3 regions of the Streptomyces sp. NPDC001843 genome follow, and region 2 is predicted to be linked to each of the others. Evidence: riboswitches for the same ligand, from Rfam matches in the RefSeq annotation. Region 2 holds a riboswitch; each other region holds the start of a gene.

Region 1 (6,645 bases), on a different contig from region 2:
CGATGACCCTCCGTTTCCCCCCGAGGCGGAGGGAGCTTTCGTCTGCTGGTTCCCTATATAGAGGTGCGCTGCGGATCGCTGCATAGGGTCAGGCCATGCACCATGACGAGCCTCGCCTACCCGAACTCTTCTCGTGGGAGTTCGCGGCGAACCCCTACCCCACGTATGCGCAGCTCCGCGACACAGAGCCCGTGCGCCGGACGACCCTCCCCAGCGGGGTGGAGGCCTGGCTGGTCACCCGGTACGCCGACGCCAAGCAGGCCCTGGCCGACCAGCGGCTGTCCAAGAACCCGGCGCACCACGACGAGCCGGAGCACGCCAAGGGCAAGACCGGGATCCCCGGTGAACGCAAGGCCGAGCTGATGACGCATCTGCTCAACATCGACCCGCCGGACCACACCCGGCTGCGCAGACTCGTCTCCAAGGCCTTCACACCTCGCCGTGTCGCCGAGTTCGCCCCCCGCGTGCAGCAGTTGACCGACCACCTCATCGACCGGTTCGTCACGAAGGGCTCCGCCGACCTCATCCACGAGTTCGCCTTCCCGCTCCCCATCTACGCCATCTGCGACCTGCTCGGCGTCCCGGCAGAGGACCAGGACGACTTCCGGGACTGGGCGGGGATGATGATCCGGCACGGCGGAGGCCCGCGTGGCGGGGTGGCGCGGTCGGTGAAGAAGATGCGGGGCTACCTCGCCGAGCTGATCCACAAGAAAAGGGAGGCGCTCCCGGCCGAGCCGGCACCGGGCGAGGACCTCATCTCCGGTCTCATCCGCGCCTCCGACCACGGTGAGCACCTCACCGAGAACGAGGCCGCCGCCATGGCCTTCATCCTCCTGTTCGCCGGTTTCGAGACCACGGTCAACCTGATCGGCAACGGCACCTACGCCCTGCTCACCCACCCCGGACAGCGGCAGCGGCTGCAGACCTCCCTCGAACGCGGCGAACGGGGCCTCCTGGAGACCGGGGTCGAGGAACTCCTGCGCTACGACGGCCCGGTGGAACTGGCCACCTGGCGGTTCGCCACCCGGCCCCTCACCATCGGCGGACAGGACATCGCACCCGGCGACCCCGTCCTCGTGGTGCTGGCGGCGGCGGACCGGGATCCCGAGCGGTTCGCCGACCCGGACGTCCTCGACCTCACACGCCGTGACAATCAGCACCTCGGCTACGGCCACGGCATCCACTACTGCCTCGGCGCCCCGCTCGCCCGGCTGGAGGCCCAGACCGCGCTCGCCACCCTCCTCACCCGTGTCCCCGACCTCCGACTCGCGGTGGAAGAAACCGATTTGCGCTGGCGCGGCGGACTCATCATGCGTGGACTGCGCACCTTGCCCGTGGAGTTCACACCCGCCCCGCAATCGGCTGAAAAGCAGGGCGGCCACCACAAAAAGTGACCGGCGTTCAACTCTGTGATCTTCACGTGATCTGCGCGGCATTAACTTGTGACAAGTGATCGTCTGCCGATACGTTCACTCGTCAGCGCGGTGCCTCACGGTATTCGCCGCGCTGGGTCACTGCTGTCTTGCGAAAGGTCACCGCATGCTCTCCGGGAACGGTCGCCACCGTCGCCCCCGTCAGGCTCCGGCTCTCCTCGTCGCGGCCGGAGTGACCGGCTCCGCAATCGCCATCCCGCTGATGGGCGCATCCGCCGCGAACGCGGCCGACGGGACCACCTGGGACAAGGTCGCAGAGTGCGAGAGCGGCGGCTCCTGGAGCGCCAACACCGGCAACGGCTACTACGGCGGCCTGCAGATCTCCCAGGACGACTGGGACAACCACGGCGGCCTCGAGTACGCCTCCAGCCCCGAAGAGGCCAGCCGCTCGCAGCAGATCGCGGTCGCCGAAAAGATCCTCGCCGACCTGGGCACCAAGCCCTGGGCCACCTGTGCCCTGCTTTCCGGTCTCACGTCGAATTCCGGTTCGGTGGACGTCGACACGGGTGTCGGAGACTCCGGATCATCCGATTCCGGCAACTCCTCCCATTCAACCGGCTCATCTGGTTCATCCGGTTCATCTGAATCATCCGGTTCCAAGGGGTCCGCGCCTTCCGGGAATTCCGCCGATTCCTCGAATTCCGCGTCCGGTTCATCCGGGTCGTCCGATTCCGGCCCCTCGTCGGAACCCTCGCCCTCGCCGGGCTCGAGCAAGGGGACCGGCGCCGCGGACAGCTCCTCCGGTTCCGGCAAGCCGGACAAGTCGACATCTTCCGGCTCCGGGAACTCGCAGGGCGCCAGCGGTTCGTCCGCGTCGACCCCCGAGGTCGACGACTCGGACAATTCATGGCAGACGGGAGGTTCCTGGAGCCTCGTCGACACCGGGGCTATCAGCGGTGGCCGCCATCGAGGCGGCAGTGCGGAGGAAAACGTGACAAAAAGCCAGACGGCTCCCTCTTCCGGCCGTCACGCCGCACGTGACTACACCGTCCACGCCGGCGACACCCTGGCCTCCATCGCCGACTCCCTCGACCTCGAGGGTGGATGGCGGGCGCTCTACTCCGCCAACAAGGACGCCATCGGCACCGACCCGAACAACATCGCCCCCGGTCAGACGTTGGAACTCAGCGCCGAAAACGGTTGAAAACAGGGGTAGTTGACGCCCCGTTTTAGGCTTGATTGTCCGGTTTGGTGAAAGTGTGGGATGAGTCTCAGAAGCCCTGATCGTCTTTGAAATCCGGCGGATCGCATGTCTACGGTCATGACCGCTCGCCAACGCGAGCCCCGGCTGCCGCAACGCCGAATCCTGCCAGCGGCTGCCCGGGAACAGTCGTCGCGTCAAGCGCCGTAGGCAGGAGCGGGGGACCCAAGGTAGGCGCCGGGTCCGGAGGTCGACAGACCGACGGAAACGGCTAGGGGTGGAGCCGCGTCTCGCACGAGAACCACGCGAGGTGCGGCCGGGCAACTCAACCGGCCCGAACCCGACAGCTCACCTCGCAGGCGTCGGTGAGGGGATCGATCCATGCTGTTTTCCGGCAAGGGCAAGCACCGTCGTCCGTCCAAGGCCGTCCGCGCCATCGCTGTCGCCGGTGTCACCGGCGCCGCCGTCGCCGCCCCGCTGATGGCGTCCGGCAGCGCCTCCGCCGCCACTGCCTCCGAGTGGGACTCGGTCGCCCAGTGCGAGTCCGGCGGTAACTGGTCCATCAACACCGGCAACGGCTACTACGGCGGTTTGCAGTTCTCCGCCTCCACCTGGGCCGCGTACGGCGGCACCAAGTACGCCCCGCAGGCCAACCAGGCCAGCAAGTCCCAGCAGATCGAGATCGCCGAGAAGGTCCTCGCCGCGCAGGGCAAGGGCGCCTGGCCGGTCTGCGGCAAGGGGCTGTCCGGCGCCACCTATAGCGGCTCCAGCAGCTCCAGCAGCTCCAGCAGCTCGTCGAGCTCCGCCGGCTCCTCGTCGAACGGCACCACCACCCGCTCGACCGACCAGCAGGCGGCCAACCGCTCCGAGGTGCGGTCGACGCCCAAGAAGACCGTCACCACCCCGACCGGCAAGAAGGTCGAGAAGGGCGACGGCGAGTACAAGGTCGTCACGGGTGACACCCTCAGCTCGATCGCCGCGAAGCACCACGTCGCCGGCGGCTGGGAGAAGCTGTTCCAGCTGAACAAGGACATCATCGACGACGCCAACGTCATCTACCCGGGCCAGCAGCTGCACCTCAAGTGACACCTGGTCCTTACCCGAACCACAGCGCCCTCATAACCCTGGCTCCCATAGTGGGGGCCAGGTAAGGGTCGCCCCCGCCCTCACGGGCTCCCCGCTCCGGTGCGTGTTCCCCCGTACGCACCGGGGCGGGGTTTTTCGTTCCCCCGGGGTTTCTCTTCACCCCACCCTTTGTTCCGACAAGGAACAATGTGTACGGTCACCGTGTCCACGGGGCGGTCGGTCGGCTGCCGACGCCCCGGGGACGGTTAGGCTCTAGTCGCAAGGCCCAGCCGCAAGGCAGACAGCCCCGCACTTCCAGCGTCACATCCAAGAAGGAGATGCTCGTGCCGTCCATCGACGTCGTCGTAGCCCGGGAAATCCTGGACTCCCGAGGCAACCCCACGGTCGAGGTCGAGGTCGGCCTCGACGACGGCAGCACGGGTCGTGCCGCCGTCCCGTCCGGCGCCTCCACGGGCGCCTTCGAGGCCATCGAGCTCCGCGACGGTGACCCGAACCGCTACCTCGGCAAGGGCGTGGAGAAGGCCGTCCTCGCCGTCATCGAGCAGATCGGCCCGGAGCTGGTCGGCTACGACGCCACCGAGCAGCGCCTGATCGACCAGGCGATGTTCGACCTGGACGCAACCGACAACAAGGGCTCGCTCGGCGCCAACGCCATCCTCGGCGTCTCGCTCGCCGTCGCCCACGCCGCCTCCGAGGCCAGCGACCTCCCCCTCTTCCGCTACCTGGGCGGCCCGAACGCGCACCTGCTGCCGGTGCCGATGATGAACATCCTGAACGGCGGCTCGCACGCCGACTCCAACGTGGACATCCAGGAGTTCATGATCGCCCCGATCGGCGCGGAGTCCTTCTCCGAGGCGCTGCGCTGGGGTGCCGAGGTCTACCACACCCTGAAGAAGGTCCTGAAGGCCAAGGGCCTGTCCACGGGCCTCGGTGACGAGGGCGGCTTCGCCCCGAACCTGGAGTCCAACCGCGCCGCCCTCGACCTCATCCTCGAGGCGATCAAGCAGGCCGGCTACGTCCCGGGCGAGCAGATCGCGCTCGCGCTCGACGTCGCCGCGTCCGAGTTCTACAAGGACGGCACGTACGAGTTCGAGGGCAAGTCCCGCTCCGCCGCCGAGATGACGGAGTACTACGAGGAGCTCGTCGCCTCCTACCCGCTGGTCTCCATCGAGGACCCGCTGTTCGAGGACGACTGGGCCGGCTGGAAGGTCATCACCGACAAGCTCGGCGACAAGGTCCAGCTGGTCGGCGACGACCTGTTCGTCACCAACCCGGAGCGCCTGGCCCGCGGCATCGAGGAGGGCACCGCCAACGCCCTGCTGGTCAAGGTCAACCAGATCGGCTCGCTGACCGAGACCCTGGACGCCGTCGAGCTGGCCCAGCGCAACGGCTTCAAGTGCATGATGTCGCACCGCTCGGGTGAGACCGAGGACGTCACCATCGCCGACCTCGCCGTCGCCACCAACTGCGGCCAGATCAAGACCGGCGCCCCGGCCCGCTCCGAGCGCGTCGCCAAGTACAACCAGCTGCTGCGCATCGAGGAGATCCTCGACGACGCGGCGGTGTACGCGGGCCGCAGCGCGTTCCCGCGGTTCAAGGGCGCGATCTCCAAGGGCTGACCCCGCCAGGGTCAAGCGACAGCCAGTCGTACGTACGTCCCCGTACCCGGTCCCGTACCGTGTCCGGGGACGTACGCACGTAGGAAGCACCCAGGGGAGGCGGAGAGCCAGATGGCCGCGAAGGAACGGGACCGTTTCTCCACCGCGACCAGGATCCGGCTGCTCGGCGAGCAGACCGCGGCCCGGGTCTACCGCTCCCAGACCAAACGGCAGGCCCGCCGCTCCCGGCTCACCAGCCGGGCCGCGCTGCTCGCCCTCGTGGTCTGCACCATGGTGGTGGCCCTGGCCTACCCGATGCGGCAGTACGTCTCGCAGCGCGCCCAGATCGCCGACCTGCAGCGGCAGAAGCAGCAGGCCGAGCAGCGGGTCGAAGAGCTGCGCGACCTCAAGGCGCGGTGGAAGGACGACGCCTACGCCGAACAGCAGATCCGGCGGCGGCTGCACTACGTGATGCCGGGGGAGACCGGATACGTCGTGATCGACCCCGACGCGGCCAAGCAGGCGCGCGCCGATCTGGTGGCGGCCGACCGCCCCTGGTACGCGAACGTCTGGGACGGGGTCGACAAGTCCGACGCCTCCGACCAGTGACACGACAGAGAGACTTTCGTACAGGCATGGAAACGCCCCCTCCCTCCACCCCGCGCACCGAGCCCACCGACGCCGACGTCGAGGCCTTCAGGCAGCAGCTCGGCCGGCCGCCGCGCGGACTGCGCGCCATCGCGCACCGGTGCCCCTGCGGGCAGCCGGACGTCGTCGAGACGGCCCCGCGGCTGCCCGACGGCACGCCCTTCCCGACGCTGTACTACCTGACGTGCCCGCGTGCCGCCTCGGCGATCGGCACGCTCGAGGCCGACGGCGTGATGAAGGAGATGACGGAGCGGCTGGCCACCGACCCCGGGCTCGCGGCCGCCTACCGCGCCGCGCACGAGGACTACATACGGCGCCGCGACGAGATCGAGGAGCTGACGGGTTTCCCGAGCGCGGGCGGCATGCCGGACCGGGTGAAGTGCCTGCACGTCCTGGTCGCCCACTCCCTGGCCGCCGGCCCGGGCGTCAACCCGCTCGGCGACGAGGCGATCGCGATGCTGCCGGAGTGGTGGCGCAAGGGGCCGTGCGTCGTTCCCGCCGCCGACGAGTGACGGTGGGTCCGCTCCCGCCCCCGGCGGCTGGGGCCCCCAGTCGGGCTGAGACACACCGGCGCTGCAACATCTCCCCAACGAAGAAGGGCCCGCTCATGACCCGCGTCGCCGCGATCGACTGCGGTACGAACTCCATCCGCCTGCTCGTCGCCGACGCGACCGTGTCCGACAGCGCCTCCGGCGCGGGGGAGACGGCCGAACTGGTCGACCTGGACCGGCGCATGACC
Region 2 (6,645 bases):
CGGCCGCCCTCGACGGCGCCGATCCGATTCTGCTCGACACCTACGAGCAGGAGCGCCGGCCCGTTGCCCAGGCCGTCCTCGGCGACAGCACCGCCCGTCTCAACGCCGTCATGGCGGCGGCCGGTGACGGTGATGGATCGTCCGTCCAGCGCGGCCTGACCGGCGACTTCACCACCGGCCTGAGCATCGCCTACCCGGGCAGCCCGCTCTCCGACGGCCCCGGCGCGGGCGGCCGCGCCCCTGACGCCTCCTGCCGGGACGCCGCCACCGGCAAGTCCGTCCGCCTTTTCGACCTGCAGCGCGGCCCGCACTGGACGCTGCTGTCCTTCGGCCCCGACGCGCCGCCCCTGGCTCACGGACAGGAACCGGCGGGGCTCCGGGTGTTCCGTGTGACCACCCGCCCGGAAGCCACCGGCGCCGACACCGTGATCGACACCGACGGCCACGCCCACCGCGCCTACGGCGTCGTCGGCGACGAACTCGTCCTCGTCCGTCCGGACGGATACGTCGCAGCCCGTCGCTCCGCCCGTGACTGGGCCGGTGTCCTCGCTTTGGCTGCGGCTCACGGAACGCGGTGAACTCCCCTCCGGCTCACCGGTGCTGCTGCTGGGCTGCGGCGGCGGGCTGTCGTGGGCGGGGCAGGTGGTCGGGTGTCCGTGACGGGCGCGAGGGGCGCATGCTCCGTTGCGTCGGACCCGTCTGCCGGTGCTCGTCCTCACCGACGCGCCCCCCGTGCCGGGGAGGCCCGGGGCCGGGTTCGGGAAGCCGTCGGGCGGGCGGAGCGCTCCGTGGGCGTCGGGTCGCGTCTGCTGCACGCGCCGGTGTGCGTACGCCGCTCAGCGAGGTGGACACCGCGAGAGCTGACGGAGGCGGACCGGCCGAGGCCGCTGCGGGCGGCCGGAACCGGCCGCGCCGGTGGCCCACTCAGCCCACGCCGAGTTCCGTCAGCTCCGCGAGCGGCAGGGTGTGCTGGGTCTGCAGCACCTTGGCCCGCAGGTAGTGCACGTTGTGGGCGGTGGTGAAGACCCCCGTGGGAACCCGGTCCCGCACGTCGATGCCCAGGCCGCGCAACTGGTCGGCCTTGTCGGGGTTGTTGGAGAGCAGGTCCAGCTCCGCGATGCCGAGCGCGCGGAGCATCTGGGCGGCCGCCGTGTAGTCGCGGGCGTCCTCCGGCAGACCGAGCGCGGCGTTGGCCTCGTACGTGTCGAGGCCCTGGTCCTGCAGGGCGTACGCGTCGAGCTTGTTGTAGAGGCCGATGCCGCGGCCCTCCTGACGGAGGTAGAGCAGGACGCCGCCGCGGTCGGCGATGCGTTCGACCGCCTCGCGCAGTTGGGGGCCGCAGTCGCAGCGGGCCGAGCCGAAGACGTCCCCGGTCAGGCACTCGGAGTGCAGGCGGACGAGCGGGACGGTGCCGGGGGCGGGGCTGCCGAGGACGACGGCCACGTGCTCCTGGCCGTCGGTCAGGCCGTGGAAGGTCACGAGGTCGGCGTCGACGCTGTAGCCGTCGTGGAAGCGCAGCGGTACCCGGACGCGGGCGCGCGGGGTGGCGGCGGGGGTGTCGGGCATGCGGGTTCTCCGGGTCCGGTGGTCAGGGCCGGGCTCTGCTTCAGATTTGAAGCAGTTCCACGCCGGGGACCCTACTACTGCTTCAATTTTGAAGCAACAGGTATTCGCGGCCCGGTCGCCGGGGCCCCGGTCAGGTACAGGAAGGGCCGGTCAGGAACAGGGAGGGGAGGACCGGCGCCGCCAGGGCACCTCGTCGGGTGCGGGCCGGACCGTCCCGTCGCCCTGGAGCGCCCGCACGATCCCCCCGCAGATCTCCTCGAGCTGCTCCACCTGCTCGGGTGTGAGGTGGTCGAAGAGCGACGCCCTTACGGTCTCGACGTGGCCCGGCGCCGTGCGCTCCAGCACGGCCATCCCCTCGTCCGTCAGGGCGGCGATGCTGCCCCGCTTGTCCCACCGGCAGTTCTCGCGCCGCACCAGTGCGTCCTTCTCCAGCCGCGTCACCGCGTAGGTCAGCCGGCTCCGGGTGATCTTCAGCGCCTCGGCGAGGTCGGTCATCCGCAGCCGGCGCTCCGGCGCCTCGGAAAGGGTGGCCAGGATGGAGTAGTAAAGGTGGGGCATGCCCGCGTCGTGCTGGAGCTGCCGGTCCAGCGCGTCCTCCAGGAGATGGGTCGCGGCCACGTATGCGCGCCAGGCGCGCTGCTCCTCGGGGGTGAGCCAGCGGGTCGTCATGCCACCAGTGTAAGTTTGTTTCAAACTTGAACCAAGATCCCGGATTCGCCGGATCCGGATCCACACCCGCCCGCCTCCCGAAGAGAGCGCGTCGATGCCCCGTCCGTACGTCCTGCTGTCCGCCGCCGTGTCCCTCGACGGGTACCTCGACGACACCGGCCCCGACCGGCTGCTGCTGTCCAGCCCGGCCGACTTCGACCGGGTCGACGAGGTACGGGCGTCCGTCGACGCGATCCTGGTCGGCGCCGGCACCATCCGCGCCGACAATCCGCGCCTGCTGGTCAACTCGCCCGAGCGCCGGGCGTCCCGGCTCGCCGCCGGGCAGGCGGAGTACCCCCTCAAGGTCACCGTCAGCGGCTCCGGCGACCTGGACCCGGCCGCGAACTTCTGGCACACCGGCGGCGAGAAGGTGGTGTACACCACGGACGAGGGCGCCGAGCGGGCCCGCGCCCTGTCCCTCGCGGCCGACGTCGTCCCGCTGGGCCCCGACCTCGACTGGCCCGCACTGCTCGAACACCTCTACGCGGGGCGCGGGGTGCGCCGCCTGATGGTCGAGGGCGGCGGCACCGTCCACACCCAGCTGCTCCGGCAGGGCCTGGCCGACGAACTGCAGCTCGTCCTGGCCCCCCTCCTGGTCGGCGACCCGGCCGCCCCCCGCCTCTTCGGACCCGGTGGCTACCAGTTCGGCCGCCTGCGGCTGCTGGAGACCCGCCGTATCGAGGACGTCGTCCTGATGCGCTACGAGCCGACCGCGCCCGGCACCGGCCCCTCGGCCGCCCCCGCCGACCGCCACTGGCTGCGGATCGCCTGCGAGCTGGCCGCGCTGTGCCCGCCCTCGGAGACGGCGTTCAGCGTCGGGGCGGTGGTCGTGGCCGCCGACGGCACGGAGCTCGCGCGCGGCCACTCGCGCGAAGGCGGTGACCCGGTGGTCCACGCGGAGGAGGCGGCGCTGGCCAGGATCCGGCCCGACGACCCCCGGCTGGCCGGCGCCACGGTGTACAGCAGCCTCGAACCGTGCGCCCGGCGGGCCTCCCGGCCGGCGCCGTGTGCCCGGTTGATCCTCGACGCGGGGGTGCGGCGGGTGGTCACGGCATGGCGGGAGCCGGACACCTTCGTCACCGGGGCCGACGGGAGTGGCGTGCTGGCGGCCGGGGGCGTGGACGTGGTCGTCGTGCCCGAGTACGAGGCGGCGGCGAAGGTGCCGAACCGGCACTTGCCGGGCTGAACGGAAAGCCGTGTGCGACCTGTCCCGCGGATGACGTACACTGGTGACACAACGACGCGGGGTGGAGCAGCTCGGTAGCTCGCTGGGCTCATAACCCAGAGGTCGCAGGTTCAAATCCTGTCCCCGCTACTGAAGGCTCAGGGCCGGAATCCAGCACAGGGATTCCGGCCCTGAGCGTTTTCGCGCCGCGGTAGCCCCCGGCAGTCCGCGGCAGCCCCGGGCAGTACCCGGCGGTTCCCGTCGGTATCCGGTCCCGTCGGTATCCGAACAGTGGTCAACTCGCCCGGTTTTCACCGGCCTTGGTGCGTAAGTCCTTCTGTGAAAACGCTAATGATCAAGCCAGATCTCTTGGAAACTGACGGGTAGGCCCATTAACGTTCGATAACGCAGCGCGGTCGTCCCAGCCGTCACCCGAGGCGGCTCCGTGCGCACGCGCCGAATCCCGAAAGGGAACCGGGGAACCACCACTTTGGGGTGAATCACGCGAATGCCGTTGTGAACTCGTCGAGTTCACGGCCGGTATACGCGCGTAGGAGACCTTCCTGCTCCGAACCCGTCAGCTAACCCGGTAGGCGTTACGGAAGGAAAGGAGCACGCCCGAGTGGCGTCCAACCCGCCTGCCCCCACAGCCCCGTTCGTGCCGAGCCGGCGCACCGACACATTCGGCTACGGCGAGTACCGCACCGACGAGGGCCCCTGGGAGGAGTGGAACCCCACCGCGGAGTCCCTCCGCCCGGAGCGCGGCCGGCACCGGGTCACCAAGCAGCGCGGCGGGGGACTCGCCCGCAGCTCCACCGTCCTGGGCGTCGGCGTCATCGCCGCCGTCGGCGCGGGCGGCATCGCCAGCGCCAACACCGGCAAGCCGCCGGTGTCCATATCCCTGCCCGACGTCTCCTCCGTCACCTCCCTGCTGGGCGATGACACGGACAGCGCGAAGGCCACCGCGGCCAGCCTGACCGACGTCGGCGTGGCAACCGCCGACAGCGACCAGGGCAGCACCGACGCCGGCGAGGCCCTGCGCAACCGGATCATGGCCCAGGCCGAGCTGCAGAAGAGCCAGGTCGACGGCAAGGCCACCGCCGCCGCCGTGGCCGCCGCCGGGAAGCAGTCCGCCGACGCGGCCGCCAAGGCGGAGCAGGAGGCCGCGGTCAAGGCCGCCGCCGCCAAGGAGAAGGCCGAGGCCGCCGTCAAGAAGCAGGCCGAGGCCGACCGCCTCGCCAAGCTGGCCGCGCAGTACACGCTGCCGACCTCCTCGTACACGCTCACCGGCACCTTCGGCCAGCCCGGCGCCATGTGGTCCTCCGGCTATCACACCGGCCTCGACTTCGCGGCGCCGACCGGCACGCTCATCAAGGCCATCCACAGCGGCACGATCACCGAGGCGGGCTGGGCCGGCGCCTACGGCTACCGCACGATCCTCACCCTCGACGACGGCACCGAGCTGTGGTTCTGCCACCAGTCCTCGATCAACGTGAAGGTCGGCCAGAAGGTCGGCACCGGTGAGGTCATCGGCCGCGTCGGCGCCACCGGCAACGTCACCGGCCCGCACCTCCACCTCGAGGTCCACCCCGACGGCCAGCCCACCGGCATCGACCCGATGGCGTGGCTGCACGGCAAGGGCCTCAACCCCTGACGGGCATCCGACAACCGCTGACGGGCACCCGACGCATCCACGAGGTGCCCGTCACCGCCGAGCGGAATGCGGGCCGCCGATCCGGTTGTTGAAGCGAAGCATGACTTCTCTTCGCAAGCTCGGCCCTTCCGACCTCGAGGTCTTCCCGCTCTCCCTCGGCGGCAACGTCTTCGGCTGGACCGCCGACGAGGCCCAGTCCTTCGCCGTCCTGGACGCCTACACGGCCGCCGGCGGCAACTTCGTCGACACCGCCGACTCCTACTCGGCGTGGGTCGACGGCAACGAGGGCGGTGAGTCCGAGACCATCATCGGCAACTGGGTGAAGGCCCGCGGCAACCGCTCCGACGTCGTCATCGCCACCAAGGTCAGCCAGCACCCGAAGTACCAGGGCCTGACCGCCGACAACATCAAGGCCGCGGCCGACGCGTCCCTGCGCCGTCTCGGGACCGACCACATCGACCTGTACTACACCCACTTCGACAAGACCGAGGTCCCCGTCGAGGAGATCATCGGGGCGCTCGACGAACTGGTCCGGGCGGGCAAGGTCCGCTACATCGCGGCCTCCAACATCACCCCCGAGCGCCTCCAGGAGTCCCTGGACTTCTCCGAGCGGGAGGGCCTCGCCCGGTACGTGGCGCTCCAGCCGCACTACAACCTGGTCTCGCGCGACACCTACGAGGGCCCCCTCAGGGACGTCACCGCACGTGCGGGCCTCGCCGTCGTGCCCTACTTCTCCCTCGCCTCCGGCTTCCTCACCGGCAAGTACCGCCCCGGTACGACCGTGGACAGCGCCCGGGCGGGCGGCGCCGCGAAGCACCTGGAGACCGAGCGGGGGCAGCGGGTCCTCACCGCCCTGGACGAGATCGCCGCCGCGCACGACGCCCCCGTGGCGACCGTGGCCCTCGCCTGGCTCGCCGCCCAGCCCACGGTGGCGGCCCCCATCGCCTCGGCCCGCACCCTGGACCAGCTGCCGGCGCTGCTGGGCGTGGCGGAGCTGGAGCTCACCCAGGAGGAACTGACCAGGCTCACCGAGGCGTCGGCGTGACCGGCTACGTGTCGGCGCAACCGGTCTACGTGCGGTACGGGTTGTAGGCGACCGGGTACGGCCCCGCCGGGTAGCCGTACCCGTACGCGCACTGCACCCCGTACACCGGCCAGGGTGTCGCGGCCACCGGAGCCGACGCCCTGGCCGCGTACTCCAGCGCGGGCCGCGCCACCTGCCGCCGGTGCCACAGCTCGGCCAGCAGCTCGCCCTCCCGTGCGACGAAGTCGGCCCCGGCCCGGCCGCGCCGCCCGCGGTGCCGCAGGAACGCCAGCGACGTGGCGTACGCCTCGTACTGCGCCACCGCCCGCGCCGCCGGCTTGCCGAGATGGTGACGGGCGTGGTCGCGGGCCATCCGACGGGCCTTCATCGAGCCCAGGGCGAACGGCTCGCCGGGACCCAGCCAGCCGGCTAGGACGTACGCCGGCAGTTCCTCGCGCACGGTCCGCAGCTCCCGCTGGCGGGTCCAGATCACCAGCCAGGTCAGCAGCCCGAACGCGGGCACCATGA
Region 3 (6,645 bases), on a different contig from region 2:
AGCCGGGCCGCCCCCTTCTCGTCGATGTCCTCGTACTCGGGCACCTTCCCCGGGTCGACGGCTTCCGTGCGCCACTGCGCGTACTTCACGGCCTCGGCGAGGGCACGGACGGCCCGCTCGGCGGCGGGGTAGGCGGGGATGAGGCGGGAGCAGTTCTGCTCGGTGACCGCGGCCGGTGCGGGCCGACGTACCTCCGCCGCCGCGGGCGGTCGTCCGGCGGGCCGGTGGGGGTCTTCCCGCTCGGGTGCGGCCGGTGCCGTACTGGCCGCCGCCGACAACGCCTCCGCGAGGCCCCCGAGCTCCACGTGCACGACGAGCACCGGCTTCCCCGGTACGCCGGCGGCAGCCGACCGAAGTGCCTGGGCCAGCTCCGCGTCCCCGGGCGACGCCTCCCTGATGGCCGGTATCGCGGTCACCACGACCGCGTCGCACGTGTCGTCGGCCAGCGCCTCGGACAACGCCCTGTGGAAGTCCTCCGCCGAGGCCTCCGTCGTCAGATCGAGCGGCCGCGAGGGCCGCAGTCCCTCCGCGAGGCACTGGTCGTACGTCAGCAGGCCCAGCGACTCCGAGTTCCCGAGGATCGCCACCCGCGGTCCCGGGGGCAGCGGTTGCCGGGCGAGCAGCAGCCCCGCGTCGACCAGCTCGGTGATCGTGTCGACCCGGATCACCCCGGCCTGCCTGAGCAGCGCGGACACGGTCGCGTGCGGCAGCCGGGTGGCCCGTACCGCATGCCCCTGCGGAGCGGAGCCGGCGCCCTGGACCACCACCAGCGGCTTGGCCGCGGCGGTCCGCCGGGCCAGCCGGTTGAACTTGCGGGGGTTGCCGATGGACTCCAGGTACATGAGGACGACGTCGGTGTCCGGGTCGTCGTACCAGTACTGCAGGACGTCGTTGCCGGAGACGTCCGCGCGGTTGCCGGACGACACGAAGGTGGACACGCCCGTGACACCGGTGACGCCTCCGCCGCGCCGGTGCAGCCGGGACAGCAGCGCGATACCGATGGCACCCGACTGGGCGAACAGCCCGATGCGGCCGGGGCGCGGCATCTCGGGGGCGAGGGAGGCGTTGAGCCGGACGTCCGGCGAGGTGTTGATGATCCCGAAGGCGTTCGGACCGATGATCCGCATGCCGTACGTGCGGGCCTGCCGGACGAGTGCGCGCTGCCGTTCGCGCCCGTCGGGCCCGGCCTCCGCGTACCCGGCGGAGAGCACGACGAGGCCCTGCACACCGTGCTCGCCGCACTCCGCGACCACCTCGGGCACGTGTTCGGCGGGCACGGCCACGACCGCCAGGTCCACGGGGCCGTCGACGTCCCGCACCGAGCGGTACGCGGGCACGCCGTCGACCTCCTTGAGGTCCTCGGGGAAGGCCCGGTTCACGGCGTACAGGTGTCCGGTGTAGCCGGCGGCCCGGAGGTTGCCGAGCACTCCGCGCCCCACTCCCCCGGGCGTGCGCCCGGCACCGACCACGGCGACCGCCCCGGGCACCAGCAGCCGCCGGACCGAGCGCGCCTCGGCGCGCTGCTCCCGCGCGTACTGGACGGCGAGCGAGCGGTCGGTGGGTTCGAGGTCGAACTCCAGGCGTACGACGCCGTCTTCGAAGCTGCGTTTCTGGGTGTACCCGGCGTCCGTGAACACCTTGATCATCTTGGTGTTGGCGGGGAGCACCTCGGCGGCGAAGCGGCGGATACCGCGCTCGCGCGCGACGGCCCCGATGTGTTCCAGCAGGGCGGAGGCGACCCCGCGGCCCTGGTGCGCGTCCTGCACCAGGAAGGCGACCTCGGCCTCGTCGGAGGGCGCGGAGGCGGGCATGCCGTCGGCGTCGATGCGGTCATAGCGTACGGTGGCGATGAACTCGCCGCCGACCGTGGCCGCGAGTCCCACCCGGTCCACAAAGTCGTGGTGCGTGAAGCGGTGGACGTCCTTGGCGGACAGGCGCGGGTACGGAGCGAAGAAGCGGTAGTACTTCGACTCGTCCGAGACCTGTTCGTAGAAGCTGACCAGCCGGTCGGCGTCATCGACGGTGATGGGCCGGATGCGCGCGGTGCCGCCGTCGCGCAGCACCACGTCCGCCTCCCAGTGGGCGGGGTACTCGTGCCGGTCCTGCCGGTCCGCCGGGGTCTGCATGGGCCCCAGAGTACGGCTCGCGTCCGACAACGGCGCGAGGCAGTCTGTGGAGGACGGCGTCGGATCGAGGCCGCGATCCGACGCCGGCTCCGGACGGGACGAAGCACCGTCCGGGGATGCTTCGTGAATATGGGAAACTGGTCTAGACAACAGAGCGGTCTAGGCAACACCGAGAACTGAAGGGCAGCAACACATGGCTGAGCGCCGCGTCAACGTCGGCTGGGCCGAGGGCCTCCACGCCCGCCCCGCCTCCATCTTCGTCCGAGCCGCCACGGCCGCAGGCGTGCCGGTGACGATCGCCAAGACCGGCGGCACTCCGGTCAACGCGGCCTCCATGCTGGCCGTCCTCGGCCTCGGCGCCCAGGGCGGCGAGGAGATCGTCCTCGCCTCCGACGCCGAGGGTGCGGACGCCGCCCTGGACCGTCTGGCGAAGCTGGTCTCCGAGGGGCTCGAGGAGCTGCCCGAGACCGTCTGAGCCCCGGACCGCACAGAACGGCGGAGCCGCGTCGCCCCTTTCGGGCGGCGCGGCTCCGCCGTTTCTCCGGGAATTCCGGAGCGCACCACGAATTCGGGCAGGGGGAAATACACCTCGCCGAATTACCCTTCTTTGTATACGGCGCCCGTGTTAATGCCGCAGGCTCGACATGTTTACGGCTTGTTGCGAAGTCCTCACACGTTCCGGGCGGTCGGCGGTACCCGGGAAACGCAGCCGGTGGGCGGCCGTCGCCCGCTCGGTGTGCAGCGCCGTGATCGCCCGCGCGCGCTCGCCGTCGCCGCGCGCCACCGCGTCCACGATGGCGCCGTGCTCCGCCCAGGACTCCACCGGGTCGGCGGGTGCCTCCACCGCGTACATCCAGGCGATCTTGTGCCGCAGCTGGGTGAGCACGGAGGTCAGTGCGTGGCTGCCGGACGCCTGGGCGAGCGTCTCGTGGAACCAGCCGCCCAGGGAGCGCAGATCCTCGCTGCTGCCCCTGCGGGCCCGCTCCTGCCCCAGTCTCACCAGGCCGCGCAGCACCTTGAGGTGGGCCTCCGTGCGCCGCTGGGCGGCGCGGGCGGCGCCGAGCGGCTCCATCAGCACGCGCATCTCCAGCAGGTCGGCGGCCTCCTGCTCGGTCGGTTCGGCGACGCACGCGCCCGCGTGCCGCCGGGTCACCACGAAGCCCTCGGCCTCCAGGGTGCGCAGGGCCTCGCGGACGGGGACGCGCGAGACGCCGTAGCGGCGGGCGAGGAGTTCCTCGGTGAGCCGGCCGCCGCGCTCGTAGACACCGGCCACGATGTCGTCCCGGATCGCCGTGCATACCGAGTGCGCCGGAATACGCATACCGACCTCCGCCAATAATCCCCGTGAAACGCCGCCGATTGGCGCCCGTTCCGTGACTCTATTGCAATGGGCGGGAATTTCCGACGGCGGGTCGGAATCCATGGAGTTTTTTTGGACAGCGGAGGCCTGCACGGAGGCGCGGAAACCACGAAAGCCCCGGCTGTGGGGCCGGGGCTTCGGGTGGGGGGTGGAGCTTGGGGGATCTTGGGGGGGCGATCCCGGGTCAGACGTTCACGCCGTGCTTGCGGAGGTAGGCGATGGGGTCGACGTCCGAACCGTAGTCGGGGCCGGTGCGGGCCTCGAAGTGGAGGTGCGGCCCGGTGGTGTTGCCGGTCGAGCCGGACAGACCGATCTGCTGGCCCGGGGTGACCTTCTGGCCGACCGAGACACCGATGGACGACAGATGGCCGTACTGGGTGTACATGCCGTCGGCCATCTTGATCACGATCTCGTTGCCGTACGCCCCGCCCCAGCCGGTGGACACCACGGTGCCGGAGCCGACCGCGTGGACGGCGGTGCCGCTCGCGGCGTGGAAGTCGATACCGGTGTGCGAGCCGGACGACCACAGGGAGCTGCTGGCCTGGTAGCCGGTGGAGACGTACGAGCCGGTGATCGGCGCGACGAACGCGTTCAGCCGCTTGCGCTCGGCCGCACGGGCCGCCCGCGCCTTGGCCTCCTGGGCCGCCTCGCGCGCCTTCTGCGCCTGCTCGGCGGCCTTCTTGCGCGCGGCCTCCTCGGCCGCCTTCCGCTCGGCGGCCTCCTTCTGGGCGTCGGCCTGGGCGTCGATCTGCTGGGGCACCGAGTCGCTGATGGTGATGACCGGGGTGAGGGCGGTCTGCTCGGGTGCGGGCGCGGGCTCGGCGGCGAGCGCCGGAGCGGCGAGGGTGCCGATGGCGCCCGTGGTGGCGAGGGCCGCGACGCCCGCGGCGCGGGCGGTGGTGCGGTGCATCCGGCTGGGACGGCGGTGCTTCCCGGTGGCGCGGGTGAACGCCATGAAGTGGCTGGTCCTTTCCTTCCTTCTCGCCTACCGGGTTAGCTGACGGGTTCGGAGCAGGAAGGTCTCCTACGGGCCCCCTCGCGGTGTGCGCGGGCGTCCGATTCACCCCAAGGGACGGTGGGTCCCCGGCTCCCCTGGCTCGCGCCGTACGGGGACTCGGCGATGACTGTCCGGTGCCGCGGATGCGGCGCGATGCCTGACGAACAGCCCGGATGACGCTAAGCGGCGCACCTTTCAATCCTCAAACGCAACACGGTTTTTGTAGCGCATCCCACAGGGCAGACAGGCAACCTCTGCCCCAATTCGGACATCCTGCAGAGACTTCGGAAACACCGCGGGACCCTGGCGATCCATCGGTCACCAGGGCCCCACGCGCGCGTGCCGCTGTCGCACGGCTGCCGGGCTTGCCGGCCTTGCCGGTTACTCGGCGGCCACGACGGAGACCTCGCCGACGCCGAGCGCCTCGACCGGCTCCTTGATCTGTGCCGCGTCTCCGACCAGGACCGTCACCAGCCGGTCCACCGGGAAGGCGTTGACGACCGCCGCGGTGGCCTCCACCGTGCCGGTCGCGGCGAGCTGCCGGTACAGCGTCGCCTGGAAGTCGTCGGGCAGGTGCTGCTCGACCTGGTCGGCCAGCGTGCTCGCCACGGCGGCCGCCGTCTCGTACTTCAGCGGCGCCACCCCGACGAGGTTCTGCACGGCCACGTCGCGCTCCGCGTCGGTGAGCCCCTCCGCGGCGAGCGTGCGCAGCACCGTCCACAGGTCCTGCAGCGCGGGACCGGTGTTCGGGGTGTCCACCGAGCCGCTGATGGCGAGCATCGAGGCGCCCTCGCCCTCGGGGCCGGACCTCAGGACCTGGCCGAACGCGCGCACGCCGTAGGTGTAGCCCTTCTCCTCGCGCAGCACACGGTCCAGGCGGGAGGTGAGGGTGCCGCCGAGGCAGTAGGTGCCGAGCACCTGGGCGGGCCACACCCGGTCGTGCCGGTCGGGGCCGACACGGCCGATGAGCAGCTGGGTCTGGACGGCGCCCGGACGGTCGACGATGACGACGCGTCCGGTGTCGTCGGCGGTCACCGGCGGCACCGGGCGGGGCTGGGCCAAGGAGCCCTGCCAGACGCCCAGGGTCTCGCCGAGCAGCGCGTCCAGATCGATGCCGGTCAGGTCACCGACCACCACGGCGGTGGCGGTGGCGGGCCGCACGTGCCGGTCGTAGAAGGCGCGGACGGCCGCCGAGTCGATCTTGGCGACGGTGTCCTCGGTGCCCTGGCGCGGCCGGGACATGCGCGAGGTCGCCGGGAAGAGCTGCCGCGACAGCTCCTTGGCGGCGCGGCGGGAGGGGTTGGCCAGCTCGTGCGGGATCTCGTCGAGGCGGTTGCGCACCAGCCGCTCGACCTCGCCGTCGGCGAACGCGGGCGCCCTGAGCGCGTCGGCCAGCAGCCCGAGCCCCTTGGCCAGGCGGGAGGCCGGGACCTCCAGGCTGAGGCGGACGCCGGGGTGGTCGGCGTGCGCGTCGAGCGTGGCGCCCGCCCGCTCGAGCTCGGCGGCGAACTCCTCGGCCGAGTGCTTGTCGGTGCCCTCGGAGAAGGCCCGGGCCATGATCGTGGCGACGCCGTCCAGGCCGGCCGGCTCGGCGTCCAGGGGCGCGTCCAGGAGCACCTCGACGGCGACGACCTGCTGGCCGGGGCGGTGGCAGCGCAGGACGGTCAGGCCGTTGTCGAGCGCGCCGCGCTCGGGGGCCGGGAACGCCCACGGCCTGGCCTCGCCCGCCTGGGGCTGCGGGTGGAACTCCATAGCGGCGAGCTCGCTCACTTGCCGGCCTCCTCGTTCGCGTTCTGGTCGGCGTCCGCTTCCACGGTGGCCTCGGACTCCGGGTCCTCGGGTACGTCCACGTCCTCGGTCTCCTCGGCGGCCTCCGCGGAGACCGGCTCGTAGACGAGCACCGCGCGGTTGTCGGGGCGCAGGCGGGCCTTGGCGACCTCCTGGACCTCCTCGGGGGTCACCTCGAGGACACGCTGGACGGCCGTGAGGGCGAGCTGCGGGTCGCCGAAGAGGACCGCGTACCGGCACAGTTCGTCGGCGCGGCCAGCGACCGTGCCCAGCCGGTCCAGCCACTCGCGCTCCAACTGGGCCTGGGCGCGCTCCATCTCCTCGGGCGTGGGGCCCTCTTCGGCGAACCGGGCGAGCTCCTCGTCGATCGCGCT

Evidence for each region. Region 2 has a riboswitch for cyclic di-AMP ahead of ACFYZQ_RS35410 (M23 family metallopeptidase). Riboswitches for the same ligand answer to the same signal wherever they lie in the genome.
Region 1: linked by a shared signal. The riboswitch ahead of ACFYZQ_RS23840 (transglycosylase family protein) and the one ahead of ACFYZQ_RS35410 (M23 family metallopeptidase) in region 2 are both predicted to bind cyclic di-AMP.
Region 3: linked by a shared signal. The riboswitch ahead of ACFYZQ_RS19230 (M23 family metallopeptidase) and the one ahead of ACFYZQ_RS35410 (M23 family metallopeptidase) in region 2 are both predicted to bind cyclic di-AMP.

Annotation. Positions count from the first base shown of each region.
Region 1 is NZ_JBIATQ010000009.1:270,225-276,869, forward strand. It holds gene ACFYZQ_RS23830 (cytochrome P450) at 96-1,394, shown strand; gene ACFYZQ_RS23835 (transglycosylase family protein) at 1,540-2,577, shown strand; cyclic di-AMP (ydaO/yuaA leader) riboswitch at 2,767-2,951, shown strand; gene ACFYZQ_RS23840 (transglycosylase family protein) at 2,956-3,660, shown strand; gene eno (phosphopyruvate hydratase) at 3,978-5,279, shown strand; gene ACFYZQ_RS23850 (septum formation initiator family protein) at 5,391-5,867, shown strand; gene ACFYZQ_RS23855 (DUF501 domain-containing protein) at 5,894-6,418, shown strand; gene ACFYZQ_RS23860 (exopolyphosphatase) at 6,514-6,645, shown strand, end outside.
Region 2 is NZ_JBIATQ010000019.1:98,582-105,226, forward strand. It holds gene ACFYZQ_RS35385 (FAD-dependent oxidoreductase) at 1-578, shown strand, start outside; gene ribA (GTP cyclohydrolase II) at 925-1,566, opposite strand; gene ACFYZQ_RS35395 (MarR family winged helix-turn-helix transcriptional regulator) at 1,717-2,235, opposite strand; gene ACFYZQ_RS35400 (dihydrofolate reductase family protein) at 2,330-3,460, shown strand; tRNA gene ACFYZQ_RS35405 (tRNA-Met) at 3,516-3,589, shown strand; cyclic di-AMP (ydaO/yuaA leader) riboswitch at 3,884-4,050, shown strand; gene ACFYZQ_RS35410 (M23 family metallopeptidase) at 4,062-5,093, shown strand; gene ACFYZQ_RS35415 (aldo/keto reductase) at 5,194-6,138, shown strand; gene ACFYZQ_RS35420 (PrsW family intramembrane metalloprotease) at 6,164-6,645, opposite strand, start outside.
Region 3 is NZ_JBIATQ010000007.1:118,779-125,423, reverse strand. It holds gene ACFYZQ_RS19245 (GNAT family N-acetyltransferase) at 1-2,126, opposite strand, end outside; gene ACFYZQ_RS19240 (HPr family phosphocarrier protein) at 2,320-2,601, shown strand; gene ACFYZQ_RS19235 (GntR family transcriptional regulator) at 2,752-3,447, opposite strand; gene ACFYZQ_RS19230 (M23 family metallopeptidase) at 3,671-4,441, opposite strand; cyclic di-AMP (ydaO/yuaA leader) riboswitch at 4,455-4,616, opposite strand; gene ACFYZQ_RS19225 (M16 family metallopeptidase) at 4,865-6,253, opposite strand; gene ACFYZQ_RS19220 (M16 family metallopeptidase) at 6,250-6,645, opposite strand, start outside.